DNA from 2 places in the Flavobacterium sp. AK-301 genome. Region 1 is predicted to be linked to the other one. Evidence: riboswitches for the same ligand, from Rfam matches in the RefSeq annotation. Region 1 holds a riboswitch; the other holds the start of a gene.
The links. Region 1 has a riboswitch for S-adenosylmethionine ahead of AC4FQX_RS14140 (trans-sulfuration enzyme family protein). Riboswitches for the same ligand answer to the same signal wherever they lie in the genome.
Positions count from the first base shown of each region.

Region 1 (8,530 bases):
TGTTTTTTTGTTTGGGCATAAACTAAAACACATCTACAGAACTAAATAAAAACTTATAAAATAAAAAATAGTAGTAAACATACGCTTACTACTATTTTAAAAATTATACTTTTATCGGTATTAATCTTGTATCTTTTTTTTTCAGAATCAGATCAGTTTTGTTTATTATTAAAAATATTTCAATCCCCTGTTACTAAATATTCATAATCCACATGGTAAAATCTTCATTTGAAAATAAAAGATTAAGCTTCTTTTTTACCCTGTATTTTCTGCTTTCAATAGATTCTACTGTAGTATTTAAATTTTGTGCAATTTCTTTTGTTATAAACCCAAGTTTTATCATTGCACAAAGTATCAGCTCATTAGGAATAAGCATTACCCCTCCTGATTTTTCAGATATTTTTCCTACAAAATCAGGATATAATTCCTGAAATTTAATAAAAAAGGAAGCATCTCTGTTTTTTGCCAGTCGGAATACTTCTTCAAATGTAACAGCGTTGGATGTTATTAATTGCTGTAATTCTTTTTCCTTATTTTTCAGTAATTCGGTGTTATTTTTTCTTTTTAATCGTTCTGATTTTAATCTTTTATAAAATAAAAATAATATAACTGCAATTATTATATTGATTCCTATTAAATAAAATTTCACCTTCTGCAATCTGAAAGTATCATTTTTGTAACGCTTCTCTTTTTCTTTAATAACATATTCTACAGACTCATTTACTGTTTTTTTATTTAATATAGCAAGACTGTCTGTTAACTGAATATAAGAATTAATTGATTCCTTAGCTCCCTCATCATTACCCGTAGTTTTATATACTTTTGATAATCCGAAATAACAATCTTTTAAAAGAAATCCCCATTGAAGTTTTTTTGCCTTAGCAATCGCTTCATTATAATAAATAATAGATTGATTGTATTCTTATTTTATATAATACAACTCTCCTAAAAATTTAAGTGTTTTAGTCTGTCCATATTTATAATCTATTTTATCAGCAAAAAACAGACTCTTTTTCAAATAATACTCTGCAGAACCATTCTTTTTTAATGAAATAAAGTCAACACCCAATTCTAAAGCAGCAGCAGATAATCCTTCATTTTTCAAAAAGGTCTCTTTTTTCATCTGCAAAAATTCATCATAACTTTTCTTACTATAATATAATAACGAATCATTTAGTATATCATGTTGGGCAACAAAAATACTCACTATTACCCTATAAATAAACCCTCTCTTCCTGTGCTGTTCATCCTGATCTTTAATCATATCAGTAATAGCGAATCCTTTATTCAGTTCTTTTCTGGCAACAGTATAAAGACCCATATGAGTAAAACACATTGCTTTTAATCTAGAAATATCAGATAATAATATAGCATCCTGAATGGTATTTGCTTCTGTTTCTGCTTTGGAAATATAAATTAAAGCTTCTTTAAATTGATATAGATTATAATATCCTTTACCAATATAGATATAAGCAGATGCAAGTCCTTTAGTATATTTTATTTTTTTTGAAGCAGACACAATTTCCAGACTTAACGGAATTGCTTTATCCGGAACATTTCCCATATAACTGTAAACAATATTCAATAAACTATCTATCTGTTTCTCATTATAAACTTGAGCAGAAACAGTAGTATTAAAAAACAGAAAATATAATACTGAAAATAATAAACAGTCTTTCATAAAACATATACTTAAACATAACAAAAATAGTCATAAAATAATTTATGACTATTTTAATAAATAAAATTAAATATTCATTATCCAGACGGTGAAATCTTCATTTGAAAACAACATATTGAATTTCTTTTTTAATCTGTATCTCCTACTCTCTACAGCTTCTACTGTTGTGTTTAAATTTTGTGCAATCTCTTTTGTAGTAAAGCCCATTTTTATCATGGCACACATTATCAGTTCAGAAGAAATTAATATTGAATTTACTGTCTTAGAAGAAATTTTTTCAATAAAATCAGGATATAATTCCTGAAACCGGATAAAAAAAGAAGTATCCTTATTCCTTGCCAGATCTGCTACTTCTTTAGCAGTAACAACATTCAGATCAACCAACCGTTTTAATTCTCTATGCTGTTTTTTTAGTAGTATTCCTTTCTTTTTCCGAATTATTCTTTCTGATTTTAACTTCTTATAGAAAAAAAATAAAAGAAAAAAAATAACTACATTTATACCAATAAGAAATATCTTTTCTTTCAGTAATTTTTTTGTGATATCACTAAACAAATCTTCTTTATTCTTAAGGAAAGAATCAATTGATTCATTTAGTAATTCTTTATCTTTTTTTAATAAAATATTTTCCAATGTGATATAATTATTAAGACTTTCTTTCTCTAAGACTATATCATTCAGTCTCTTATATGACTTTGAAAGCTCCATATAAATACATCTCAAGAGATAAATATGTTTAATTTTCTCTGCTTCAGTAATCGCCTTTCTGTAATAAATAACAGATTGATCATACTGTTTTTTTGTATGATATAATATTCCTAAATTATAATAGGCGGCTCCTTTTGCATAGGTATAATCTATCTGAGTTGCTAATTCCAGACTTTTATTAAAATAGTATTCCGCAGAATCATTTTCTTTGAGTTTCATATAATTAATCCCCAAACCTAAAAGACTATGGAATAATCCCATATTTTTAATCCGTGTTTCTTTTCTTATTTGCAAAAACTCATTATAACTTTCTTTTTTGTAAAATGTTATTAAACTCTGCGGCTGATCTGTCCGTTCAGCCAAATTTGCCAAAGCAGTATAAACAAGCCCTTTTCTTCTTCTTTTTTTATCAGCATCTGCGATTTTATCAGCAATCATTAATCCTTTTTCCAGTTCTGTTTTAGCTGTAGTATATAACCCCAAATTCATATAACAAAGCCCTTTTAATCGAATAATATCAACTAAAAGCTCATCTTCTTTAATAGTTTCTATTATTTCTTCCGCCTTAAAAGCATAAAACAATGTTTTTTTAAGCTGATCAGTATCATAACATTCTTCAGTTATATAAGTATAGGCTAAAGCAACCCCTTTTGAATATCCTATTTCTTGAGAATAGGTAATAATCTGGAAACTTAGAGGAATTGTCTGATCAGAAGATGTTCCCCGAAATTCATGAACTAAAAATAATAAACTATCAATTTGTTTTTCGTCATAAAATTGACCAAAAGCAACAATCGTATTAAAAAAATAAAATATGGGAAAAATAAAATAATTTTTCATAAAAAATAATTCTAAAATTTTATATTTTTACAATAAACCCTAATTACAAAACACTATATTTTTATGGGACAGTACGGTTATTTAGTATTTCAAATTAAGACAATCGCAAAGAAATAAATTTAGAAAAATACAACCAAAAAATGAAGTTGTCATTAGTTGTCATTTAGTTATTTTAAAAAACAACACACTATATATCAAATTATTATAATTTTATTTTTCACACACTACTCAATTCTACTCACAGTTTCATCAACTCTGGTTTATTAATCTAAAAAAGAGTAACCAGATTGAATATTCTGATATTTAATGATTAAATTTTTTATTTTATAATGTCATTCAGAAACGAATTAATTCCTTTACAAAATCACAGATTTTATAAAACATAAAGCATTTAAATATTCAAAAAAACAGTCTAAATTTGCTCAGACTATTTTCATTAAATAAAAATCAATGTTATATATCATTCTAAGTATATTCTGCAGCGTTACAGTGGCAGTATTATTAAAACTAGCAAAACGCCACAATATAAGTATCACTCAGATCGTCACCTGGAATTATTTTTTTGCTCTTCTCCTTTGTTTTTTTACCTTTAAACCCGATTTGAGTACTGTAAATCAACAAGCACCATGGTCTGTTTATCTCTCATTAGGAATTTTACTACCTACAATCTTCCTGTTTCTTGCTGCTTCCGTAAAACATATCGGAATTGTAAAAACAGATATTGCGCAACGACTATCCTTATTTATCCCCATAATAGCTTCTTATTTTATCTTTAAAGAAGACTTTAATACCCTGAAAATAGGTGGAATCCTCATTGGATTTATAGCTATATTTTTTACACTGTCAAAAAAGAATAGTCTTAATACAGCCCAAAATAATAATTGGTTCTATCCCATTATAGTTCTTTTGGGATTTGGAATTATTGATATACTGTTTAAACAAATTGCATTACATAAAAACATAGTTTATACCACCTCCCTGTTCACTGTTTTTGGTTGTGCTTTTATTGTAGCAATTGCTATTGTCTGCTATCAGCTGATAAAAGGTATTACAAAGCTCGAAATTCGAAACTTCTTATTCGGAAGTATTTTAGGTCTTTTCAATTTTGGAAATATCCTATTTTATCTCAAAGCACATAAAGCCCTTTCAGAAAATCCGTCAACCGTATTCGCTGCTATGAATATGGGAGTAATTGTAGTAGGCAGTTGCATTGGCATTTTATTTTTTAAAGAAAAAATGTCCCAGATTAATTATATCGGAATCGTACTTGCTTTACTTTCAATTTTCTTTATTACATTATCTCAAATCTACTCTTTTTAAAAGAAAACAAACTTTTTTAAATAAAAAAATATAATTATAATACACTGATTATAATCATGTTAAAAATTAGTTTTAATTTTTTTTGAAATTAATTTGGAAATTAATTTTTTTCTATTGTACATTTGTACCAGTTCTTTAAAAGATTATTCTTATCCAGAAAGACCGAGGGAATTGACCCGATGACGTCTTGGCAACCTGTTCGATTTATTCGTATAAGGTGCCACATTCAACCTTTGCATTTTGCAGGGACAGATAAGCTTAGAAAACAGCAGTTTATTACCTCAACATAATAATATGCTCTTCTGACTTATCGGGAGAGCATTTTTTATTTCCGCTCTTCTGATATCTGGTTTTGAATTTTTTTTGAGAAAAAATTATTTAAAAACTAAAAATTTATTTAAAGATGAAAGAGCAAACACAAATCCTAAACAGTATTCCCGTAGATGAATTAACCGGTTCAATCTCAGTGCCAATTTACCAAACTTCTACATTCGTTCAGGAAGCCCCCGGAGTTCACAAAGGTTTTGATTACGCCCGCAGTAATAATCCAACACGAAAAGTACTGGAAGATATTATTGCCAAACTGGAAAAAGGAACTAACGGTTATGCCTTTGCCAGCGGACTTGCCGCAATTGATGCCGTTGTAAAATTATTAAAAGCAGGAGATGAAGTCATTGCCGTAGACGATATTTACGGAGGTGCTTTCAGACTATTCACCCACGTTTATGAAAAATTCGGTATCAAAGTAACCTATGTAGATGCTACAGACGCTACTAATGTAGCCAAAGCAGTAACTCCAAATACAAAACTAATCTGGATCGAATCCCCAACTAACCCGACCTTAAAAATATCAGACATCAGAGCAATCGCTAAAATTGCAAAAGAAAGCAACAGCCTTCTATGCGTTGATAATACCTTTGCTTCCCCTATTGCTCAAAGACCTATTGAATTGGGAGCTGACATTGTAGTACACAGTGCTACTAAATACATTTCAGGGCACAGTGATCTGATTGCAGGATTAGTAGTTACAGCAACACAGGAACTTGGAGATAAAATTAAATTTATTCAGAATGCATCCGGTGCAATCCTCGGACCTTTTGACAGCTGGTTAGTAATTCGTGGTATCGAAACACTTACATTACGTATCAGACAACATGCAGACAATGCGCTAAAAATAGCTCAATTCCTAACCACTGAAAAACTGATCAAAAACGTTTACTATCCCGGTTTACCTACGCACCAAAATCATGAAATTGCAAAATCACAACAAAAATATTTTGGCGGAGTAGTTACTTTCGATCTTATAATTGATGATAAAGAACTGGCTACACAAATCGTATCTAACACTAAATTATTCAAACTCGCAGAAAGCCTTGGTGGTGTAAAAAGTTTATGTTGCCTTCCATGCGAAATGACTCATAAATCCATTCCAGCAGAAAAACGCTATCAGTCCGGTGTAACAGACAGTTTAATCCGTTTATCCGTAGGACTCGAAGATGCTGACGATCTGATAGACGATTTAAAACAAGCTATTGCAACAGCAGTAAAACAACAAGCAAAACAAGAAGTAAGCTCTAACTAATATCATTCAGCTTTTGAAATCAACGGAAAAATAAAGTGTATATTCTTAAAAAAAGAATCAAAAGCCAAGAAGAAAGAAAATAAAACAGAGTGCTACACTTAAAAATAAAATAGTTCTCAGATTCTTTCAGAGCAGAATATACTCTGAAAGAATCAAAATAATAAAATCAGGAAATGTCAAGAAAAAAATTAAACATAGGATTATTCGGGTTTGGATGCGTTGGTTTCGGACTATATGAAGTACTACAGAAAACGCCGGGATTAAAAGCAAATATTAAAAATATCTGCGTAAAGGATCACAACAAGAAAAGAGAGATTGGAGCAGAAAATTTCACTTTTGATAAAAATGATATTTTCAATGATCCCGAGATCAATGTCGTAGTCGAGCTGATCGACGATGCAGACGCTGCTTTTGAAATTGTTTCTACAGCACTGAAAAGCGGAAAAGCAGTCGTTTCTGCCAATAAAAAAATGGTTGCAGAACATTTTACAGAACTACTCGAATTACAACGCAAATATAATGTTCCATTATTATATGAAGCCGCCTGCTGCGCCAGTATGCCAATCATTAGAAATCTGGAAGAATACTATGATAATGACCTTCTCGAATCAATCGAAGGAATCGTAAATGGTTCTACTAATTATATTCTAACAAAAACCTTTACCGATAATATATCTTATGACGAAGCCTTAAAACAGGCGCAGGATAACGGTTATGCAGAAAGTAACCCTATTCTGGATACCGGAGGATTTGATGCAAAATACAAACTACTTATTTTACTTGCACATTCCTTTGGTTATATTGCGCAACCCGAAGATCTTTTTAATATCGGTATCAACAACATCGGTGGACTAGAGTTAAAATATGCCCGTGAAAAAGGATTAAAAATTAAACTGATCGCTCAGGCTTTTAAAACACAGGAAGGTAAAATAGCCGCTTTCGTACTTCCTAAATTTATAGATAGTGAAAACAGACTCTTTAATGTCGATGATGTGTTTAACGGAGTACTTACTAAAACCAGTTTTGCCGACACTCAATTCTTTGTAGGGAAAGGTGCAGGGGCTCATCCAACAGCTTCCGCAGTATTGTCAGATATATCCGCTTTAACCTATGACTATCAGTATGAATATAAAAAAATAAAACAACAGGAAAATTTAATTCTGTCTGATGATGTAAATCTGAAAGTATTTCTGAGACACCAGAATGAAGACGCTACTGCTTTAAAAAAATATTTTAAAAAAGTAGATGAGTCTTATCTAAACCACGAAGCAGGATATATTACCGGAACTATTTCTTTGGAGAATTTAAAAGAAATACAATCCAATGAGAATTTGAAAAAATCATTTATCCTTCTGGATATTTTAAACTGATATAAAATACGGTTTCGTACCTTTTTATAACCAACCCTAAATATTTAAGTTTCATTTGTTTGTTGAAAAAAGCTGTTCTTCTTTTAGAGCAGCTTTTTTATTTTTTATACACTAGCGCAAGGTTCTAGCTTATGCCCACAAAGAAAATAAACAACGCAATAAATCTAATTCTTTTCAGATTTCTGATATATCTATAATGAAAAAGACCATTCTATAATAAGAACAGTCTTTATAATATGGTAATAAAAATATTTTACTTTATGAAATCACACCGGAACCAAGTAACTCTTCTCCCAGATACCAGGCAACAAACTGCCCTTCGGTAATAGCAGACTGCGGTTCTTTAAAGGAAACATACATTCCGTTTTTAAACTGATGTAAGGTAGCCTGTTGCAATTCCTGACGATAACGAATTCGTGCCATTACGTCCATAGTTTCCCCATTAGCCAAAGCTAAATCTTCTCTGATCCAGTGGATCTCTGATCGGTCTACAAACAATGCTTTTTTAAACAATCCCGGATGCTGACTCCCCTGACCGGTATAGATCGTATTCGTCACTACATCCGTAGCGATAATAAACAAAGGTTCTACCGTTCCTCCTACCCCAAGCCCTTTACGCTGACCATTGGTAAAATAATGTGCTCCCTGATGTTTTCCTACAATTTTACCAACTGCAGGAGTATAAGGAACATTTTGAGATTCAAAGATCAGTTTTTGTTCTTCACTTTCAAATTGTGGAGTCTCCGTATTATAAATCGGATCCTTCGCATTTACTTCAATAATAGCACCTTCCTTTGGCTGTAGTTTTTGTTGTAGAAATTCCGGCAATCTTACCTTTCCGATAAAACACAATCCCTGAGAATCTTTTTTATCAGCAGTAACCAAATCCATTTTAGCCGCAATCTCACGTACTTCCGGTTTCATTAATTCACCAATAGGAAATAACGATTTCGCCAGTTGTTCCTGTGACAGCTGACATAAAAAATAGGACTGATCTTTATTACCATCTGCACCGGAAAGAAGCTGATA
Region 1 is NZ_JBZEES010000015.1:7,265-15,794, forward strand. It holds gene AC4FQX_RS14120 (helix-turn-helix transcriptional regulator) at 194-649, opposite strand; gene AC4FQX_RS14125 (hypothetical protein) at 923-1,681, opposite strand; gene AC4FQX_RS14130 (tetratricopeptide repeat protein) at 1,748-3,229, opposite strand; gene AC4FQX_RS14135 (EamA family transporter) at 3,680-4,549, shown strand; SAM riboswitch class I at 4,696-4,808, shown strand; gene AC4FQX_RS14140 (trans-sulfuration enzyme family protein) at 4,953-6,131, shown strand; gene AC4FQX_RS14145 (homoserine dehydrogenase) at 6,305-7,501, shown strand; gene mnmA (tRNA 2-thiouridine(34) synthase MnmA) at 7,760-8,530, opposite strand, start outside.

Region 2 (22,680 bases), on a different contig from region 1:
CAAAGAATGCTGTAAGGAATCGCATCGCTGTTCCGGCATGGTGAATGTCGATAACGGAGTCCTGAGTCGCAAGAGCCATCTGCATCACCTCACTGTCATCGGAGTTTGAGGTATTCTCTAAACTAATATTGGGAAACAAAGCCTGTAACAATAACAAACGATTGGTTTCGCTTTTTGAACCGGTTATATTAATTGAAGAATTGAGAATTGAGAACTGAGAATTAAGAATGGCTTTCATTTCGATTAGTTGATAGTTTTTAATTGATAGTTGATAGTTTTGTAAAATGTGATTTGTAAGAGGTTATTTGTGGCTTCGCTAACTTTGAAACTCTATAACTGTTGATCGTTTTAATTGATAGTTGATAGTTCTCCGGTTTATCTTTTAACCACAAAAAAGCGCAAAGATTTATTTCCCGCAAAGACGCAGAGCCGCAAAGTTTTTGAAATATCCTATATCTACTATCGTAAATCATCTCAATACTATTTCTACTATTTCAGCTTTTCATTATTATGATGACGGTCATGGTCTCTTTTGGATTTCAGATCCATCTTTTTATCAAAAGCCTTTTGAAGATCAATTCCTGTCTGATTTGCTAAACACAAAACCACAAAAACAACATCTGCCAGTTCTTCACCCAAATCTTTATTTTTATCACTTTCTTTTTCGCTCTGCTCTCCGTAACGTCGGGCAATAATACGGGCTACTTCTCCTACTTCTTCTGTAAGTTGTGCCATATTCGTTAATTCATTGAAATATCGAACTCCGTGTTCTTTAATCCATTTATCTACTTCTTGTTGTGCGTTTTGTATATTCATTTTATATTTTTTTAAGAACAATTTTCTCTGTCTGTTTTTCAAGCATTCTCTGATAAAAATCTTTTAAAGCCGGATAACCTTCTGCTCTGACAATTATATTATTAATATCCTGACTCATTACAACTTGAATATTTTTTCCTGAATTAACAACATTGTATTTAAATATACTCGTATTATCTTCTAATTGCATTACAAACAGCTCCGGAACAGATTCTACTTCATAACCTTCAGGTATCTGGATATTTATGGTATATTTCTCCTGATGGGGATAAACAAAATCTACGGGATATTCTCTATTGTCCTGTTTAAACGGATTTTCGGTTGTTACAGAAAACAACAAAGGTGAAAAATAAATTTTATCTCCGAGTATTTCGCCGTGTTTATTATCTCTAAAAGAATATGTTTCTACAACAGGCTTTGATATATCCACAGCATTGTCCACAATATACTTCTCTATTTCGATATGGTTTAATTTTTTCTCAAGTTGCTCTAAATAGCTATCTTCATTCACTCCGGTATATTTTTTCCTGAACAAAAAGGCATTATGATCTGTATATTGTGTTCTTAACTTTCCTTCAATTACTCCGCTTTCTAAAATCGCATAATTCATTATAGTGTTTTCTTTAGCATTACTCTTAGGCATAAGGTCGATTTCTACTGATGTTCCTTCCGGCCTTATCAATCTCCCAATCCAGTTAAGTGCTCTAACGGGTAATATATTCGGAGCACTGTATTTGTCCGTTGCGTCTAAAAGTATATAACCATTATTCTGTTCGACTGCTGCAATTACATAATTAAAACTGGTTCTACTGGGAAATAAAGAAATCCCATTGGATCTGGTACTTACAATCACCGGATCTGCTACAATACCGGCATATCTTAACATCGCTGTCAGCATCAGATTAATTTCGGCACTGTTTCCGGTTCTGCTTGTATAGGCTTTTCTTACTCCGTCATTACACGAATATCCATAATAATTATTCCAGTTCATTCTTGATTTAACATAATTGAAAATCAATGTTATTTTTTCTTCTCTATTATTTATTCCTGACAGCAACTCATCAATATCTTTCTCAAAGTATCCGGTTCTTTTTAATTCGGATCCAAAATCACTGTTGTTATTAATTGATTTAGCAACCTCATCCCAAGTGGTAGAATAAGACTTAAATTCACTATCAGGGAATCGTGTCATAGATAACTCATTCTGAAGACTGGCTCTATAATTATTTATATTATTAACATACGATTCTCCTTTTAATGCGGGTATATTCTTTAATGTATATATTGAACTCGTTTCGTTAAATTCTAATATTCCTGAAACTAAACGAGATCCTGAATCAGCCGTCAAACCACCTATTTTCGCAGATACTCTGCTGGAATAATTTTGCTTTTTTATTTTTTTCTCTGTTTGAATTTTTGGAGAGAAAAACCCTCTTGACCGCGTATTATAAACATAATATTCCGGAACAACTGTTTTATATTCTGAATAATCAACCGGAATACCATACTGAAACTTCCATTCCGGTAATGTTGCCGGATTAGGGGATTTTATAGTATACTGGTATTCAATAACAGAACCCTCTTTTACATTAGGCATTGTGATTTTCTTTTGTTCCCAATATTTATTTATAGATTGTGTAAACTCTCCTTCATTTTTTAATTTTGTTTTTTCAATTTTACCATCTACTAGATTATAGGTAAATGCTTTTGAAAAAGTAACGACTTCTTTTGGTGTGCCAAAAATATAATAATTGACTTCTCTATTTGCCCAGCCATATCCTTCTTTGGTATAAATTTTAATCTTCATCTCTACTTCGGTAACTACAGTAAATCCTTTTTCTGTACTATAATCAAAGTAGGTTTTTCCTCTACTAAATAGTATTGCTGCGGATGCTTCAGGATCTTTAGAGTGTTTTTGTTCTAAAAGTTCCTCAATAGTAACTTTTCCTAATTCCTGCTTCTGAGCAAAAAGATCACTAAATATAAATATATTTAGTAAAGTTAATAATAATGTAATTTTTCTCATAAGTAATAATTAGTTTTTTGTCAATATTAATTTTGTGCTGTCATAACGAACAATCTGTTCTCTGAATAATCGGTAATCATTATACTCACTACTCGCATATAAACCTTCTTTCATTAATATGGAGCGTTTATAGAGTATTGTATTATCTTCATTCCTACTAAACTCCAGTTTATAATCTCCATATTTGTTGCTTAACGCTACATTTTCCGGTATCATTTCGACATCAAATCCTTCGGGTAAAGTTATAATCACCTCATCTATATCGTAAAACCCTCTCTTTACCTCGAAAGAACTACTACGCTTTCTATATCTCTTAGGAACACTTGTATTTAAATTAAATGCATTTGCTACAAAAATTAATTTATCTCCTATTTTATCAGCGTAATTCACCGCAGAAAATCCAATTTCTTCTGTAAAAACAATTCCTTCTTTATCATTGTTTAATTTAAAATCATCTATCTTAAGATTATTGACATTATCAAAATAATATTTATAATATTCAATCCGATCTGTAGGTGATAATCTTTCTTTTGTTACTCTCTCATCATACTGAGAACCATTGGTAATAATAGATAGTCTGGCTTTAATATCTCCTTTTTCAGTAATTGAATAACGCCCTTTTGTTTCTTGTTTATTTACTTCTCCAATAAATGCTTTTGTAGTAACTATTTTGCTGTCATTCGGTTTTATCATCAGAACATCTCTGTTATCGGTAAATATTCCCTGAAACCCAAAAGGCTGGGTCTGGCTTGTGCATTCCAGCCATATTATATCTTCTCCATTCGGGATTGCCAAAATTGCATGGTTCCCCTGCATAGCAACAAAATCCGACTGGATATTTCTACTTGGTTCTCCACTATATACTAAAGTGTAATAGGAGGGTACCCCTACTACTTCTAATAAAGCTTTTGTATAATTTGTCAATGCCTTGCAATCTCCGTAACCCAAACGATCAACGTCTTTCGCTAACATTGGTTTCCATCCTCCAATGCCTATCTGAATACTTACATAACGTGTTTTATCTTGTACATACTGATAGATTATTTTTGCTTTTTTGACAGGATCTTTTTCTATACCTACGAGGTCTTTAATTTTATTTTGTGTTTCAATACTTAATTGGTCTGTACCGACTAATAAATTCTGGTAACACCAGTCTCCAAACTCTATCCATGTTTTTGCTTCTCCATTAACTCCTTCTAAATGAAATTTATTGAAAGTAATCATTAAATGAGGTGCGGTTTTATAGAAAGACGGGCTATATTCTTCTTTTTTTATAGCGGCTACATTCTCTATGCTATAACTTAACTTTCCTTCTTGTTCTTCTTTTTTTATTACATAATCGGATAGATTTACCTCTTTTTTTCGTAAACCCAAATCAGAAAGATAATTAAGATTAAAGATGTTTTTTTCTACACTTACAAAATACCCTTCTAAAGGGCGCCAATACGGTAAAAAAGCAGTATTAGAAGTTTCTATCTCACTTTCATATATAACTGTAAAAGGATATGCTATTGGAGTATAATCCAGATAGAGAATCCTGTCATTGGAAAAAACCGAGAAACCATCTACCAAACTGGTGTCTTTGAAATCTTTTTTGGTAATTTTTTTGATCTCTATTCCTGAAGCATTATAAATCACAGCTCCAATTTTTTTCACCTTATAGTTTGGGCTATACCTCTCGAAAGCGCTAATATGAATAATTCCTTTTTCATTTAAAACAGTTACTATTCTTCTGTTTTTTACAATAAGATTCTTCTGTGAGGAAAGATTGACATCGATCTGATTCAATCGAATAACAGCACTTGCATTCTCTTTAAGTTTGGAAGGGATTAAAGCAACTGATACATCTAATTTCTGGGCTTTTACTGATGAAAATTGGCAGAATAAAAAAAATAAAAAAACTCTTAAAGGCATGTTAAAACAATTTCGCCAAAAGTAGAGTATTTTCTTATATTTCCAAACTTTAGTCTCTCTTTTTACTGTCAATAATTATTGTAACAGGTCCGTCATTCAGAAGGCTTACCTTCATGTCTGCTCCAAACTCTCCGGTTTGTACCGATTTCCCCAGTTCTTTTTCAAATTGCCTGATGAATTGCTGATAGATTGGAATAGCTGTATCGGGCTTAGCAGCCTTGATATAGGAAGGTCGATTTCCTTTTTTTGTACTTGCCTGAAGTGTAAACTGACTTACTATTATTACTTCTCCGTCAATATCCTGAACGGAAAGATTCATTATATCCTGATCGTCTCCAAAAATTCGCATCTTCACAATTTTTGCAGCTAACCAGTCTATGTCTTCCTGAGTATCAGCTTCTTCAACTCCAACAAGAACTAACAACCCTTGTTTTATTTCACTTACTTTTTTGCCTTCAATGGTTACTAAGGCTTCGCTTACTCTCTGGATAACGGATTTCATAATGGGTATTTACTATTCTTGTTCGTCGGCTCGTTCTTCTCCATAAATATCAACCCGGTAATGTTCGTCATCACCTTCTAATATCTGGATATAACTTCTATAACGAGACCAAGCTATTTTGTCTCTTTCTAATGCTTCTTTTACTGCGCAATGGGGTTCGTCTTTATGTAAACAGTTGTTAAACTTACACTGATCTTTTAATTTGAAAAATTCAGGGAAATAATTACTTATTTCTTGTTTTTCCATATCAACAATTCCAAAACCTTTGATACCGGGGGTATCTATGATTCTGGCATCAAAAGATAAATCGTACATTTCTGCAAATGTCGTAGTGTGTTGCCCCTGTTTACTCTGTTCTGAAATCACTGTTGTTTTTAAATTCAGCGAGGGCTCCATTGCATTAACCAAGGTGGATTTGCCTACTCCTGAATGTCCTGAAAACATACTGACCTTACCAATCATCATTTTCTTTAACTCCTCTACTCCTGTTCCTTCTGTGGAAGATACTCTGAGGCATTTATATCCTATCTGAGAATAGGTATACTGTAAATACAGTTGTTCTTCTAATGTGGCTTCGTCAAAGGAATCTATTTTATTAAAAATCAAAACGGCTTCTATTCCGTAGGCTTCTGCTGTAACTAAAAAACGATCAATAAAACTGGTCATCGTAGGCGGATTATTAATCGTAATTAATAAAAAGACCTGATCAATATTAGAAGCAATAATATGCATCTGTTTTGACAGATTTACCGATTTTCTTACAATATAATTTTTCCTGTCATGGATGTGGTGAATCAGTCCTGTTGTTGTATCTGAGGTTTCTTCGAGATCAAAATCTACTATATCTCCTACTGCTATGGGATTGGTACTTTTAATTCCTTTCATACGGAATTTCCCTTTCATGCGACATTCCATAAAGGTGCCATCCTCAGCTTTTACTGTGTACCAACTTCCTGTAGATTTATATACGATTCCTGTCATACCGCAAAGATAATCAGATTTTTTTGGTTTAATAAAAAAGAAAGGGGCTATCTATTAATAGACAACCCCTTTTTTAAATACAAAAAGTTCTTTTTAATATTTATATGCAATTCCTTTTTTAATCGCCTGAGATCCTCCAATACTATTTGAACTCGCTCCAACTGTTGTTTTATCATCAGTCATTAAAACAAAAGGACAGCCTAGTTTTGCTGCTTCCATTTTTAATTTTTTCTCGGCTTTTTTATCTCCGGTATTTCCGGTCTGGAAATTAATCAAACCAGTTTTTCCTCTAACTTCTCCAGCTTTTTTCAAACCTGATGAATAACTCTTATCTTCAAGAATTACAACCTTTTCCCAATCTTTTTCTGATTTGATTTGAATTTTATCGCTTACCTCCTGAACACGACCACTCTTACCATAAGTAATCTTTTCAACAGCATATTTTCCAATTGTATTTTCGGCATCTTCATTAGCGTATTTAAATACAATTGTATACTCTTCAACTTTTACAACATTCCCATTAACTACCTCTCCATTATGTTTAATAATAACATCGGATTGTGCTTTTAATGTACTGAAACTAAAAGCTAAAACAAGCAATAAAATAATTTTTTTCATTTGTTAGAATTTAAAATTTAAAAACGCAATAGTACGAAAAAAATTACAAATAAAACATACTATTAAAAAAACACCTCTATAAAATCTAAAAGATTTATAAAGGTGTTTTGTGTTTTATAACGTAAAAAAATATTCAAGAAACAGGACAAATCCTATTTTAATCATTATTATAAACGAATTTATCCTGTTTTTATGATTTTTATCCGTTAATTATTTTTTCCTGATGGTTAATGGATTCCTGATGGATCGCTTTGAACATTCTTAGAATAAATTCTTCACTTAATCCTTTTTCATCTCCTTCTAACACCATTTTCCCAAGAATCTCATTCCAACGTTTGTTTTGTAAAACGGCTACGTTATTCTCTTTCTTTAATGCTCCGATCTGATCTGCTACTTTCATTCTCTCAGCCAGAATATTCAGTATTTTACTGTCTGCATCGTCAATTTTGATTCTTAATCCTGCCATTTTCTGATTGTAATCTCCTTCGCTTTCTGTTTCTTTACGAATAATCAGACTTTTAATGATCTGTTTTAAAGCAGTTGGTGTTACTTGTTGTGCTGCATCACTCCACGCATTATCCGGATCAATATGGGTTTCGATTATCAAACCGTCATAATTCAGATCTAATGCTTGTTGTGATACTTCCTGAATCATATCTCTTTGTCCGGTAATATGTGACGGATCACAGATTAATGGTAAATCAGGGAATTTATTCTGTAATTCAATAGCAACCTGCCACTCCGGAATATTTCTGTATTTTGTTTTTTCGTAAGTTGAGAAACCTCTGTGGATAACTCCCAGTTTTTTGATATTAGCATTGTATAAACGTTCTACTCCGCCTAACCATAAAGACAAATCAGGATTTACCGGATTTTTAACCAATACTATTTTATCTGTTCCTTGTAAAGCATCTGCAATCTCCTGCACTGCAAAAGGGTTAACGGTTGTTCTGGCTCCTATCCACAATACATCTATATCATGTTCTAAAGCTAATTTCACATGGGCGGCATTTGCCACTTCTGTTCCCATTAATAATCCGGTTTGAGCTTTTGCTTTCTGTAACCATTTTAATCCGATTTCTCCAACTCCTTCAAATCCTCCGGGACGTGTTCTCGGTTTCCAGATACCTGCTCTGAAAACGCTTACTTTTGAATCTTTTAATTCGTTTGCAATTGCTAATACCTGCTCTTCTGTCTCGGCACTACATGGTCCTGCGATCACTAATGGGTGAGGCAAATTGAAATCTTCTAACCATGTTCTCATTTCTTTACTGTTTTTCATAACTAATAATTTACTTCTTGATTTGTATTCCTTTTAATATTTCTTTTATTCTGTTTACGCCTTCCATCTCTTGATAAATGGCTTCATAATTATCGTCTTCTAATAATTGTTTGAATTGGGTAAGATTACTAATGTATTCTTCTAAACTCTGAACAACTTGTTCTTTATTCTGCTGAAAGATGGGTGTCCACATTGCCGGTGAACTTTTAGCAAGACGCACTGTACTTTCAAATCCACTACCTGCCATATCAAAAATATCTCTTTCGTTTTTCTCTTTATCGATGACTGTTTTCCCTAACATAAAGGAGCTGATATGCGACAAATGAGACACATAAGCTATATGTTTATCGTGTGCTTTGGGGTCCATATACCGAATACGCATCCCAATATCAAAAAACAACTGTAAAGCTTTTTCCTGAATCAAAAATGCTGTTTTTTCTACTTCACAGATAATATTGGTTTTTCCCTGAAAAAGACCTTTTATGGCGGCTGATGGTCCGGAAAATTCTGTTCCGGCTATTGGATGTGTTGCTATAAAATTTCGTCGTCTCGGATGATCTGTTATTGCATCACAAATTGGTTTTTTTGTAGATCCTACTTCAAAAACAATGGCTTCATCTGAGATCAAATCCAGAACTTGTGGTACTATTTTTAAAGCTATGTTTACCGGAACTGCTACAATAACCCAGTCTGCTTTTTTCAAATCATCAAAACCGGCAATCTCATCTATAACTCCTAATTTCTTTGCTTCTTGCAAATGATCTTCATTCTGATCAATTCCAAACACGATTGCCTCAGGATGCAAAGTCTTTATATCTAAAGCTAATGACCCTCCTATCAGTCCTATTCCTACTATAAATACGTTCACTTTAATTTTTTTTATTCAGCCTCTAAAACCGACTGATTGCTTCCTTAATTTTTTCTTCTTTTATACATAATGAAAATCGGATATATCCTTCTCCGTTACTTCCAAATATGGTTCCGGGTGTTATAAACAAATCTTTTGTATATAATATCTCATCGATAAAATCTTCTGCTGATTTTACTCCTTCGGGTAATTTTGCCCAAACAAAAAGACCAACGCTTTCTTTATCATAGGTGCATCCCAATTTATCTGCTAACTGAAACATCAGGTCTCTTCTCTTTTTATAGATTACGTTTAAGGCTTCAAACCAGTCTTTTTTACTTTTTAAAGCTTCGACTGCTCCTTTCTGAATACCGTAGAACATTCCACTGTCCATATTACTTTTTACTTTAAGTACGGCATCGATCGCTTTTGCATTTCCTAAAACCATTCCTACACGCCAGCCTGCCATGTTGAATGTTTTACTCAGAGAATTCAGTTCCAGGGCTACTTCTTTTGCTCCTTCTACTTGTAATAAGCTGATTGGATTATCATTTAGAACGAAACTATACGGATTATCATTTACTAATAATATGCTGTGCTTTTTTGCAAAAGCAATTAGTTTTTCAAATAAAGGAATAGTTCCATTCGCTCCTGTCGGCATATGCGGATAGCCTATCCACATCATTTTTACTTTTGATAAATCCTGTTTTTCTAAGGCTTCAAAATCCGGCTGCCAGTTATTTTCTTCTGTTAAATTATAATACAGAGGTATTGCTCCTACTAGTTTTGTCACAGATGTATAGGTTGGATAACCGGGATTAGGAATCAGAACGGCATCTCCTTCATTTAAAAAAGCCATCGAAATATGCATGATTCCTTCTTTGGATCCCATTAACGGCAATATTTCTGTATTGGGATCTACTGTAACATTAAAGTTCGTTTTATAAAAATGGGCAATTCCTTCGCGTAACACCGGCAATCCCTGATAACTCTGATACTGGTGTGCTGTCTCGTCTTCCATTGCATTCTGAATGGCGCTAATTACTGCTTTTGACGGAGCGAGATCCGGACTCCCAATACCCATGTTGATCACAGGCTTTCCTTCTGAAAGTAGTTGTCTTACTTCTCTCAGTTTTTTTGAAAAGTAGTATTCTTCTACTGTATTCAAACGTTGTGCTGCTTCTATCATATTACATTGCATTTTTATATTCTCCTAATACTTTAAATTCTTCTGCCATTATTTCCAGTAATGATTTTGCTTTTGCATAATCTTTATAGGTATCAAATGTTACATCTACAAAAAAGGCATATTTCCAGGGTGTTTCTATTTTTGGTAAAGATTGAATTTTAGTTAAATTCAATCGGCAATCACTCATAACATTTAATACGGTCGCCAAACTTCCTCTTTTATGATCTAGTGAAAATTTTAAAGAGGCTTTATTAATTTCTTCGTGTGATAGTACTGAGTTTTGCTTTTTAACAATCACAAAACGGGTCATATTATTTCTTATCGTCTGAATATCGGGAGCGATTATTTCCAGATTGTACATCACGGAAGCAACTTTACCTGCAATTGCTCCGATTCCTTTTAATTGGTTTTGCTCTATTCTTCTGGCTGTTTCTGCTGTATCTACATCTTCAACCATTTTAATATGAGGATACTGAGCAAAAAAATCGGCACACTGTAATAATGCCATCGGATGGGAATGCACTTCTTTAATATCCTGAATGGTCTGACCTTTTAAAGTCATCAAATTTTGTGAAATATCTAAATAATACTCTCCTATAATATGCAGATTATTTCTGTCAATCAAAGCATAGTTTGGAATGATAGACCCTGCTATAGAATTCTCCAATGCCATAATCCCCTGATCGGATTTATCTTCCATCATGTTTTTAACTAATGCATTAAATGAAAGACATTCTTCTACAATAACATCCTGATTGAAATACTCAAGGGCTACCTGATGATGAAAAGAGCCTTTAATACCCTGAATTGCGATTTTTGTGTTCATATATGAGCAAAAAAAAATCCCGATTTTCATCGGGATTTTATATTAGATTTATTTAATTACATTTTTAGATTAAATAACAATACGACAATCCCTTTCTTCTTTCCAGAAAAAATAAAATGAATTGCTAAAATAAAAACTGTTATTTAACATTGACTTGTTCTTTTATTGATTAACGTCAGGAGCAAATTTATAGAATAAAAACATAGGTTCAACAAAAAAATTAAAAAAAGTAGAAAATTAACTGATTTTTAAGTTTTAAAAATAAAATAGATACTTATTTAGATCTCTTATAAACATTCTTATCTATTAAATTTTGTAAATAAACCCAACAGCTAGACAAGAAAAGAATCAATAACATTATTTTTTTATGAAAAATAATCTTCTTTTTCAATTTTTTTCGTTATTGAAGATATTAAATTAACTTTCAACACCTATATTGATTACAATCTAAAAAAGATAATTCTCTTTTTTTTAATTAAAAAAAATTAAAAAATAATGTAAAAAATCAATATATATATATATTTAATCTTAAAACACAGCCAATTACACACAAAAACCTTAGATAACCATACAAAACCAATACATTTGCATAATTTTAAAAAATAAAAATGGAAATAAAGAGAATAACCTTATTATTGATATTACTGATTGTTGGAACAAAGTGTTTTTCACAAATTAAAATCGGAAATACAACTACTCCTAATGAACCTGAAACCCAATTAGACATCTACAGTAAAGGAGGTAAAGTCATGAAATTAGTAGACATTAATAATACAGAAATACTTACAATATTAGATAATGGTAATATTGGAATTTCTAACCAAAATCCAACTAATAGATTAGATATTAATGGAAATATTTCTATTAAAGGTAAAACCTATGTAAGCAAAACAACAGCTAAGCCTACAGCAGATGTGTCTCCGGTTGTAATTGATAATAGTACTGGAGAATTAATGTCTCTTGCACCATCTTCGTCTGGAAATAATAAGCATTTTTCCATTATAACTTATAAATTGGAAAATGTAGAGGGCGACTGGGTAGGAAATTTTGATACAAAAATACCGGTGAGCGAATATTCTGTAATAGTAACCTCAGCAACTTTTAACCTTCAAAATATTTATCCTAGTCATATAGATACTTCAAAGCCTCATTTTAATCCAGTAGAATATTATGCTTATGTACCTACTAGCTCCTCAACCTGGAGTCTTTACGCTGATTATGCTGGAGGTGCTCCTGCTAAAAACAGCAATGGTAGCTGGACTATCACCGCATTAGTAATCTCTAAAGCTTTTTCACAAGTAATTCCTTCAACAACATATAATCTTGGAGGAAAAAATACTGGTAATGCAAGTACTAAACCAAGTCAATTATAAATTAATTACTATTTTTAAATAGGAGCGTTTTAAAACCTAGTTCGTAATTTATTATTACTTTTGTCTAAAATCATCTATTATGTCAATAGAAGTCACTAATATCACTAAAAGCTACGGTAAGCAAAAAGCATTAGACAGCATTTCTTTTTCTATCAGAAAAGGAGAAATTGTAGGGTTTTTAGGTCCAAATGGTGCAGGAAAATCTACTTTAATGAAAATCCTTACTACTTATATTAGTGCTGATGAGGGACAGGCTTCTGTAAATAGCAGTGACGTAAGTACACAGCAACTTGCGGTACAAAAATCCGTTGGTTATTTACCGGAACATAATCCTCTTTATCTTGATCTGTATGTGAGAGAATATTTGGGTTTTAATGCTGATGTTTATAACGTTTCTAAATCCCGTATTCAGGAGGTTATTGAACTAACGGGATTAACTCCGGAAGCACACAAAAAAATAGGAGAACTTTCTAAGGGATATCGTCAGCGTGTGGGATTGGCAAATGCTTTACTACACAATCCGGAAGTATTAATTCTGGATGAGCCTACAACGGGTTTAGATCCGAATCAACTGGTAGAGATAAGACAATTGATTAAGAATGCGGGTAAGGATAAAACGGTTTTTTTATCTACGCATATTATGCAGGAGGTTGAGGCAATTTGTGATCGTGTAATTATTATTAATCACGGTAAAATTGTTACGGATAAAAAACTGAATTCTCTGATAACAGAGAAGGAACAGGTTATTGAAGTGGAATTTGATTATCGGGTTGAGGAAAAACTAATTTCCGGTATATCAAATATAACGGGGTATGTCAACACGCATGATTTTGTCTGGGAACTGACTTTTGCTTCTGATAAGGATATGCGTCCTGTTGTATTCGATTTTGCTCACGAAAACGGACTGAAAACACTACAGCTTAATCAAAAAAACAAAAATCTTGAGGCTCTTTTCAGAGAGATAACTAAGGGATAGTGCTCAGTATTCAGTAATTCAGTATACAGTTCTCAGTATTCAGTTTAATAAGACTACGGAAATGTAAAAGTCCATTCTATTAGTAAATTTAAAAATATCAAAGTGTATTTTTTACTGATAGAATATATCTTAAATCTCTGTCGTTTAAAAAATAGAAAACTAGCCTCCTTTTTTGTAAACTGAATACTGAAACTGTAAACTAATTCTCCTCTTTCTTCTTGATTCTTGATTCTTGGTTCTTTCTTCTAATTTTAGAATAATTCTGAAGCGATTTTTTTTACACTTTCTGCTTTGCCCATGGAGTAGAAATGTAATATGGGAATGCCTGCTTTTATTAATTCTTTTCCTTGTTGCAAACACCATTCAATGCCTATTTCTTTTATATTTTTATCTTCACTTTTTACAATGCTCATAATTAATTCATCGGGTAGGTCTACTTTGAAACGATGTGGAATCAGATTTAGCTGTTTTTTTGTTGCAATAGGTTTTAACCCGGGAATGATAGGTACTGTAATTCCTTCTTTTCTGCATTTTGCAACAAAATCAAAGTATTTCTGGTTATCAAAAAACATCTGGGTTACAATATAGGTGGCTCCATTTTTTATTTTTTGTTTCAAATAATAAATATCACTGTCTAAACTTGGTGCTTCCATGTGTTTTTCGGGATAACCTGCTACTCCTATACAAAAATTAGTTTCTGATAGATTTTGCAAATCACCGTCCAGATAAATTCCTTTGTTCAGATTATCAATCTGGGTTACTAATTCAGTTGCATAGCAATTCCCATCTTTTTCGGCTTTAAAATAGGTCTCACTTTTTACAGCGTCTCCTCTTAATGCTACTACGTTTTCAATACCTAAAAAATCGAGATCAATCAGAAAATTCTCGGTATCTTCTTTTGTAAAACCACCACACAGAATATGAGGAATAGCATCTACTTGATATTTATTCTGAATAGCGGAACAGATACCAACTGTTCCAGGGCGTTTTTTTACGACTTTTTTCTCTAATAATCCATTCGATAATTCTTTATAAACATATTCCTCTCTGTGGTAGGTCACATCTATAAAAGGAGGTTTAAACTCCATTAACGGATCTATTCCATCAAAAATAGATTGTATCGTCTGCCCTTTTAATGGGGGTAATATTTCAAATGAGAATAATGTTTTTCCTTGTGCGTTTTCTATATGTTCGGTAACTTTCATTTTTTTATATTATTTTATTAATCTGCAATATTTGGATTCAGCCACTTTTGAGCGGTTTCGAAAGGAATATTTCTCCTTTTGGCATAATCTGTTACCTGATCTTCTTTTATTTTTCCTAATCCGAAATATTTACTCTGAGGATTTCCAAAATAATAACCGGATACGGAGGAAGCAGGCCACATTGCCAGACTTTCCGTCAAAATAATTCCTGTTTCTTGTTCTACATTTAATAGTTTCCAGATCGTACTTTTTTCTAAATGATCGGGACAGGCAGGATAACCGGGGGCGGGTCGGATTCCTTCGTAACTTTCTTTAATTAAAGCCTCATTCGTCAGAACCTCATCAGAAGCATAACCCCATATTTCTTTTCTGATCTTTTTATGTAAATATTCAGCAAAGGCTTCTGCTAAACGATCTGCTAATGCTTTAATCATTATCGAATTGTAATCATCCTGATTTTTTTCAAATTCTGCTGCTTTTTCGTCTACTCCAAATCCTGTGGTAACACAAAAAGCGCCCATATAATCTGTTTTCTTCGTTTCTTTAGGCAAAATAAAATCTGCTAATGCAATATTGGGAGCTCCTTTTGTCTTCTGAGACTGTTGTCGTAATGTCAAAAAAGTAGCAAGTTTCTTTCCTTCTTCATCTGAAATAACAATATCATCATCATTGACCTGATTTGCAGGGAAAATACCATATATCCCTTTTGCTTCCAGCCATTTTTCTTTTATAATGGCATCCAACATTTTTTTAGCATCGTTAAATAATATTACTGCTTGTTCTCCTACTACTTCGTCTTTTAATATATTAGGATATTTTCCATGTAAATCCCAGGTTTTAAAGAAAGGTGTCCAGTCAATATAATCTATCAGAAGATCTAGATTGATCTCTATTTTTTGGGTTCCGATAAAATTAGGTTTTACAGGGGCATAATTCTCCCAGTCTAATTTTAATTTATTGGCTCTTGCTTGTTCTATATTCAGAAAGTTCTTATCTCTGGATCTGTTCAGATATCCTTCTCTTAAAGTATCATATTCCAGTCTTACTGATTTTGAGTATTCTAATTTTGAAGCAGGATGTAATAAGTTTCCTGCAACTGTTACAGCTCTGGAAGCATCATTTACGTGAACTACTGTTTCTTTATATTCCGGCGCTATTTTCACAGCTGTATGTGCTCTGGAAGTCGTGGCTCCGCCAATCATAATAGGGATTTTAATATTCAGCTTATCCATTTCTTTTGCTAAATAAACCATCTCATCTAATGAAGGTGTTATTAAACCGCTTAATCCGATAATATCTACATTTTCTTTAATTGCTATTTCAATAATTTTTTCAGGGGCTACCATAACACCTAAGTCAATAATCTCAAAATTATTACAGCCTAAAACTACTGCTACAATATTTTTACCTATATCATGAACATCTCCTTTTACGGTTGCCATTAAAACTTTTCCCGCCGACTGTGCCACGCCTCCTTTTTGGGCTTCGATAAAAGGTAAAAGATAGGCTACTGCTTTTTTCATTACACGGGCAGATTTAACTACCTGCGGTAAAAACATTTTTCCGCTTCCAAACAAATCTCCTACAACATTCATCCCGTTCATAAGATGAATCTCAATTACTTCAATTGGATTACGGACGCTTAGTCTTGCTTCTTCAACATCTATTTCTATAAATTCATCAAGTCCTTTTACTAAGGAATGAGACAATCTCTCTTCTACGGGTAAAAACCTCCATTCCTGCGCCTGTTTTTCTGTTACTTTATTTTCTCCTTTAAAGCTTTCTGCAAAATCTAAAAGACGTTCGGTAGCATCATCACGTCTGTCCAGTAAAACATCTTCTACATGTTCTAGTAAATCTTTTGGAATCTGATCGTAGATTTCGAGCATTTCAGGATTTACAATCCCCATTGACATACCGTTCTGAATGGCATAATATAAAAACACGGAATGCATCGCTTCTCTTACTCTGTCATTCCCTCTGAAAGAGAAAGAAACATTACTGACTCCTCCACTTATATTAACATAAGGCAGATTTTCTCTGATCCATTTTGTCGCTCTGAAAAAATCAATTGCATTTTGACGATGTTCTTCCATTCCTGTTGCAACAGGGAAAATATTAGGGTCAAAAATAATATCTTCTGCGGGGAAGCCTACTTCATCAACCAGAATATCATAGGATCGTTTACATATCTCTATACGACGCTCATAATTATCTGCCTGACCTTCTTCGTCAAAGGCCATCACAATTACGGCTGCTCCATATCGTTTAATTAATTTTGCCTGATGAATAAAATTTGCTTCTCCTTCTTTTAAACTGATCGAGTTAACAACACTTTTTCCTTGTGTTATTTTTAGCCCTGCTTCTATAATCTCCCACTTGGAACTGTCGATCATCACCGGAACTCTTGAAATATCGGGTTCGGACGCAATTAAATTCAGGAAGGTTGTCATGGCATGGACACCGTCTAACATTCCTTCATCCATATTAATATCAATAATCTGAGCTCCTCCTTCTACTTGTGCTCTGGCAATATCCAGTGCTTCTGAATATTTTTCTTCTTTTATTAATCTCAGAAATTTTCTTGAACCGGTTACATTGGTTCGCTCTCCTACGTTAATAAAGTTACTTTCGGGTGTTATAATTAAAGGTTCTAGTCCTGATAGTTTTAAGGTTTTAGTCTTATTGGTTGTTGGTTGTTGGTTGTTGGTTGTTGGATCCAAGCTGTTACCTACTGGTTCTTGGCTATTGGTTGTTGGTTGTTGGTTGTTGGTTGTTGGATCCAAGCTGTTACCTACTGGTTCTTGGCTATTGGTTGTTGGACCCAAGCTGTTGCCTACTGGTTGTTGATCAACCGTAATTATTTTTTCAGATAGCATTTTTACAATTTTTTATAATAATTGATAAATCCATTCACAAGTCTCTTGCAAGACTGAATGACTTCTAAAATGTTATTAAAATCATTCTCATTGATATATTTTTGATCTAAAGCGATATAACATTGTGTTTCTACTTCAAATAAAGAGCCTCTGGCAATATGAAGGAAATATATGGTTTCTTTTGATGTTTGTCTGCCACATCCTTCTGCTATATTTGACGGAACTGAAACGGAACTTCTCCTTATCTGATTCGTTAATCCGTATAATTCTTCTTTTGGAAATACTTTTGAACGCTCATATATTAAATTCGTTAATTTTCTACTTTCTAACCACACTTCTAATTTTGTATATCCCATATTGGTTGTTGGTTGTTGGTTGCTGGTTGTTGGTTACTGGTTGTTGGTTACTGGTTGTTGGTTACTGGGTATTAGTTGCTGGTTGCTGGTTCTGAACTGGTACATTTCGATTATCGGTTATTAGCTTATTTCGCTTTCGTAAATAAAATTCTATAGCTTTATATTCTTGTGTGTTTTTCATCCTTTTATTTAAGATTATTCTATTCTCTAACAATCATTAACTCATCCTTCAACGACTAACAACCAAATACCAACAACTATCAACCAATACCCATCAACCAACCACCACTCTCCTCGGCTCATACTGTGCTGCTAATTCAGCAATTAATCGAATATGTTCGGGATTTGTCCCGCAACATCCTCCGATAATATTAATTAAATCGTCTTCTAAATATTCTTTGATAAAAACCTGCATTTGTTCGGGTGTTTCATCATACTGACCGAATGCATTGGGTAATCCTGCATTGGGATGTGCTGAAATATTCAGTGTTGTATTTCTGGATAATCTTTTGAGATACGGTTTTAACTGATCTGCACCCAAGGCACAATTGAATCCGATACTTAATAACGGAATATGTGAAATGGAAATTAAAAAAGCTTCAACGGTCTGCCCGGATAATGTTCTTCCGGAGGCATCTGTAATCGTTCCGCTCACCATGATCGGAATATCAATTTTTCTGTCTTCTTTGACTTCTTCAATAGCAAATAATGCGGCTTTTGCGTTTAGTGTATCAAATATGGTTTCTACTAACAAAAGATCGGAACCACCATCGATCAACGCCTCTACTTGTTGTTTATAGGCTGTTTTCAATTCATCGAAAGTAATGGCTCTGTAACCGGGATCGTTTACATCCGGTGACATGCTCGCTGTTTTATTAGTCGGTCCGACAGAACCTGCTACAAATCTTGGTTTGTCGGGATTCTGAAGTGTAAATTCATCTGCCACTTCCCGTGCCAGTTTAGCGGATTCATAATTCAGCTCATATACCAGATCTTCTAAATGATAATCTGCCATTGCAATGGTTGTTCCTGAAAAGGTATTGGTTTCAACAATATCTGCTCCTGCTTCAAAATACTGACGATGAATATCACGAATAGCCTGAGGCTGGGTAAGAGACAATAAATCATTATTCCCTTTTAATGAATGAGGGAAATCTTTAAAACGTTCTCCTCTAAAATCTTCTTCAGAGAAATTATAACGTTGTAGCATAGTTCCCATAGCTCCGTCAAGGATGAGAATTCTATCTTGTAAAATTTTAAAAATATCGGACATAGAATGATAAACTTTAATTATTATCGATATGTCATCAGGAAAGAAAAAGGGGTTCTCCTCAGTGGAGTATTCTTTTTGTTATCTATCCGATATTTCCGGAAATAATCCGAAATTATGGTAGAATGTAGCACCTTCTTTATGGATAAAGGGTTGCTAAGGCTTCACCGGGTCTAATCCCTCTGCCTTTCGTGATAACGATCAATATTTGAAATGAACACTGCAAATTAATGTATTTTTATGCTACTAAGCAAGTTTCTTTTGTTTTTATTATATCTGTTATTTTCAGAATATCCGTCAATACATTTCCTATTCAAAATGATATTTACTTTATGAGTTGGCATAACTAATGATTTTTTGTTGATTAAAAATGGGTCCGATTATTTTTGACAGTTGTTCGTATTCTATTAAAAAAGCATCATGTCCGTGAACTGATTTTATCTCATGATAAAAAACATTTGATTTTACGGTTTGTATTGCTTCAAATGTTTCTCTATTTTCATCTGCTGTAAACAACAAATCTGTATCTACAGTAACCAAATGGATTGAAGACTTTATGGTTTGTACGACTTCTTTAAAAGGACTTCTTCCTCTTGTTATATCAATTGTTTTCAGCAAATGATTCATCAATTGGTAAGACGGCAATTCAAATCGTTTTTTCAGTTTACTTCCATGATGAAGTAACCATTCTTCAATCGAAAACAAATTCTCCTCATCGTTAAAAGAACGATCAAATTCTTTTCTGAAAGACTGCGGCGTTCTGTATAACATCATCGCATTTAGTCGGGCATCATAAACAGGATTTGTTGAATTCTTTAAAATTTTATCCTGCACCAGACAGCTTGCAATGACCCAGTTTGATGCCTTCCAGTCCGTTGCAACGGGAATTAAATGTTGTATATAATTCGGTTGTAAAGCAGCCATTTCCCAGGCAATGCCTCCGCCTAAACTTCCTCCGATTAATGCATATATTTTTTTGACCTGTAAATGCTGTAATCCTGAAAGAAAAAGAGAGGCAACGTCTCTGGCTGTAAAATCCTGATAATTTTCAATTAAATGATCTGCATCTCCATCAAAACCATTTCCGGGAATATTAAAAGATAGCACTGTGAATCGGTTAGTATCAATTATCTTATTTTCTCCTATTAATTTTTTCCACCAGCCTTTTGGACCTGCTACTTCTGAATTTCCGGTCAGAGCATGATTTACAACCACTACTTCTGCTGTTCCCAGAGGTAAACCAAAAGACTGATAGAATAAAGGAATTTGTTTATACAACTGTCCTTTTTCATTTAGAAAATCCGAGATAATTAACTTTTCTAACTGCTTCATAATTTTAAATACTATTTTCTTCTATATTCTGATATCAACCGCTACTAAATTGTAATTCTGATTACGAATGCGGGTTTATTAATGTCAGAATTACTACATTATTATTTACCAAATTATTCTGTACGGGATAACGCTCTTCTACTAATTGAATCCATTTTTGCAACTGACCAGATGTCGCATCCGTTGTTGGTTTCACAACAATCTCTATTTTTTTAAAACAGGATCTTTTAACACCTGCTTTCTTCTGATATTCAAAAGCTTCTGTTTCTCCTGAAATCTCAACCTGAAGCCCTTTTAGTGTAATTTCCAGCTCTTTTGCTACTAATTGTGCTACGGCATTAATATATCCTGCAAATCCTGCTAATAGATATTCTAACGGATTAGGCTCTTCTATCTCCGATCTTCTTTCGTTTATTTTTACATCAAACTTTTGTGATTTTACAAGAAATTGTTCTTCTCCTGCGATATACCCAAATGTGTTTATTGTTTTTAAGTTCATGACTCTTTTATTGTTTTCCCTTTCCTTATGGTCTCAAAAACTGATTTTAAATCTGCTTTTAAATCTTCTATATCTTCTAATCCTACGGAAAGTCTGATTAAATCTTTTGTTACTCCTGTTGTTACCTGTTGTTCATCGCTTAATTGCTGATGTGTTGTGCTTCCCGGATGGATAATCAGGGATTTTGTATCTCCGATATTCGCTAATAAAGAGAATAGTTTGGTTTCATCTGCTATTTTCTTAGCTGCTTCAAAACCTCCTTTGGGTCCAAATGTGACTACTCCGCTTTGTCCTTTTGGTAAATATTTTTTTGCGAGACTACGGTATTTACTACTTTCCAATCCCGGATAATTTACCCATGCAACCTCATCCTGATCTTCTAGCCATTTTGCTAATGCGAGCGCATTTTCACTATGTTTTTTCACTCTTACTTCTAGTGTTTCGAGTCCCTGAATAATCTGAAAAGCATTGAAAGGACTTAATGCGGCTCCGTAATCCCGTAGACCTTCTATTCTTACTTTTGCAATAAATGCCGCATTCCCTAAAGCTTCATGATATACTAATCCGTGATATCCTTCTGAAGGCTCTGTAAATTCAGGAAACTTACCGTTACTCCAGTTAAAATTTCCGCTATCAATAATAACGCCTCCTAAGGAAGTTCCGTTTCCTGAAATATATTTGGTCAGTGAATGAATCACAATATCAGCTCCATGTTCAATAGGATTTAGTAAATACGGAGAAGCAACGGTATTATCTACAATAAAAGGAACCTTATACGCTTTGGCTGCTTCCGAAATACCTTTCAGATCAATTACATCTAATTTTGGATTCCCTAATGATTCTGCAAAAAACACTCTGGTATTTTCTTTGGCCGCTTTCGTAAAATTATCAGGATCAGATGCGTCTACAAATGTTGTTGTTATCCCTAATCTTGGTAAAGTAACATTCAGCAGATTGTAAGTTCCTCCATATAAACTACTTGAAGCTACTATGTGATCTCCTGTTTTTAACAGAACGAGTAAAGCAGTTGCAATGGCTGCGGTTCCGGAAGCGGTTACTACTGCGCCGATACCTCCTTCGAGTTTTGCCAGTCGTTGTTCCAGAACATCATTAGTCGGGTTATTTAATCGGGTATAAATATAACCGGGTTCTGCGAGTGAAAACAAATTTGCTGCATGTTCTGAATTATCAAACACATAGGAAGAAGTCTGATAAATAGGAACGGCTCTTGTTCCACCATTTTTAGTTACGTCATGTCCTGCATGTAAAGCGTTGGTTGAAAATTTTAATGTACTCATAATTTCTATTTTTTAGGTTAGGTTAAAATCGTTGTAAAATAAAAAAGCCCTTTTGGAATGATTACCAAAAGGACTTTAAGGATTAGTATAAAACTAAGAATTAAGTCGTTCGCTTTTGGCAATAGCAACATCGGATACACATGTGCAACCTATTCATATTCATCATTTTTGCTATTACGGTTTTCATTATTAATTATAATTTGGTGTTAAACAAAAAAAGCCTCTGCGGTTTGCAGAGGCTTTTGCTGTATATTTTAAAAATTTAAAATTTAGGCAATAGTGTCCTCTGCGGAATTTTCCACATCATCATACACATATTGCAAATAGTAAATTTCATTTTTTCTCTTATTTAGTTTAACAAACTTCCGAACTATTTTTGGATTTACCAAATTTATTTTTAATTTTTTATTATTGTTATGTTTGGTTGCTGGTATTTGGTTGTTCGTTGTTGGATCAAAAAAACTTATCGAATCGGCTCAAAAGTACCACTG
Region 2 is NZ_JBZEES010000010.1:30,381-53,060, forward strand. It holds gene aroA (3-phosphoshikimate 1-carboxyvinyltransferase) at 1-238, opposite strand, end outside; gene AC4FQX_RS12320 (nucleotide pyrophosphohydrolase) at 490-816, opposite strand; gene AC4FQX_RS12325 (transglutaminase family protein) at 818-2,842, opposite strand; gene AC4FQX_RS12330 (DUF3858 domain-containing protein) at 2,852-4,756, opposite strand; gene dtd (D-aminoacyl-tRNA deacylase) at 4,806-5,258, opposite strand; gene rsgA (ribosome small subunit-dependent GTPase A) at 5,271-6,239, opposite strand; gene AC4FQX_RS12345 (hypothetical protein) at 6,333-6,857, opposite strand; gene AC4FQX_RS12350 (chorismate mutase) at 7,057-8,139, opposite strand; gene AC4FQX_RS12355 (prephenate dehydrogenase) at 8,150-9,007, opposite strand; gene AC4FQX_RS12360 (pyridoxal phosphate-dependent aminotransferase) at 9,030-10,175, opposite strand; gene AC4FQX_RS12365 (prephenate dehydratase) at 10,177-11,001, opposite strand; gene AC4FQX_RS12370 (hypothetical protein) at 11,610-12,374, shown strand; gene gldA (gliding motility-associated ABC transporter ATP-binding subunit GldA) at 12,454-13,350, shown strand; gene metF (methylenetetrahydrofolate reductase [NAD(P)H]) at 13,602-14,555, opposite strand; gene metH (methionine synthase) at 14,573-17,434, opposite strand; gene AC4FQX_RS12390 (four helix bundle protein) at 17,437-17,790, opposite strand; gene AC4FQX_RS12395 (homocysteine S-methyltransferase family protein) at 18,065-19,063, opposite strand; SAM riboswitch class I at 19,139-19,261, opposite strand; gene AC4FQX_RS12400 (alpha/beta fold hydrolase) at 19,391-20,392, opposite strand; gene AC4FQX_RS12405 (OsmC family protein) at 20,454-20,891, opposite strand; gene AC4FQX_RS12410 (O-acetylhomoserine aminocarboxypropyltransferase/cysteine synthase family protein) at 20,888-22,189, opposite strand; gene AC4FQX_RS12415 (hypothetical protein) at 22,653-22,680, opposite strand, start outside.
Region 2: another riboswitch for S-adenosylmethionine. It lies ahead of AC4FQX_RS12395 (homocysteine S-methyltransferase family protein); the one in region 1 lies ahead of AC4FQX_RS14140 (trans-sulfuration enzyme family protein).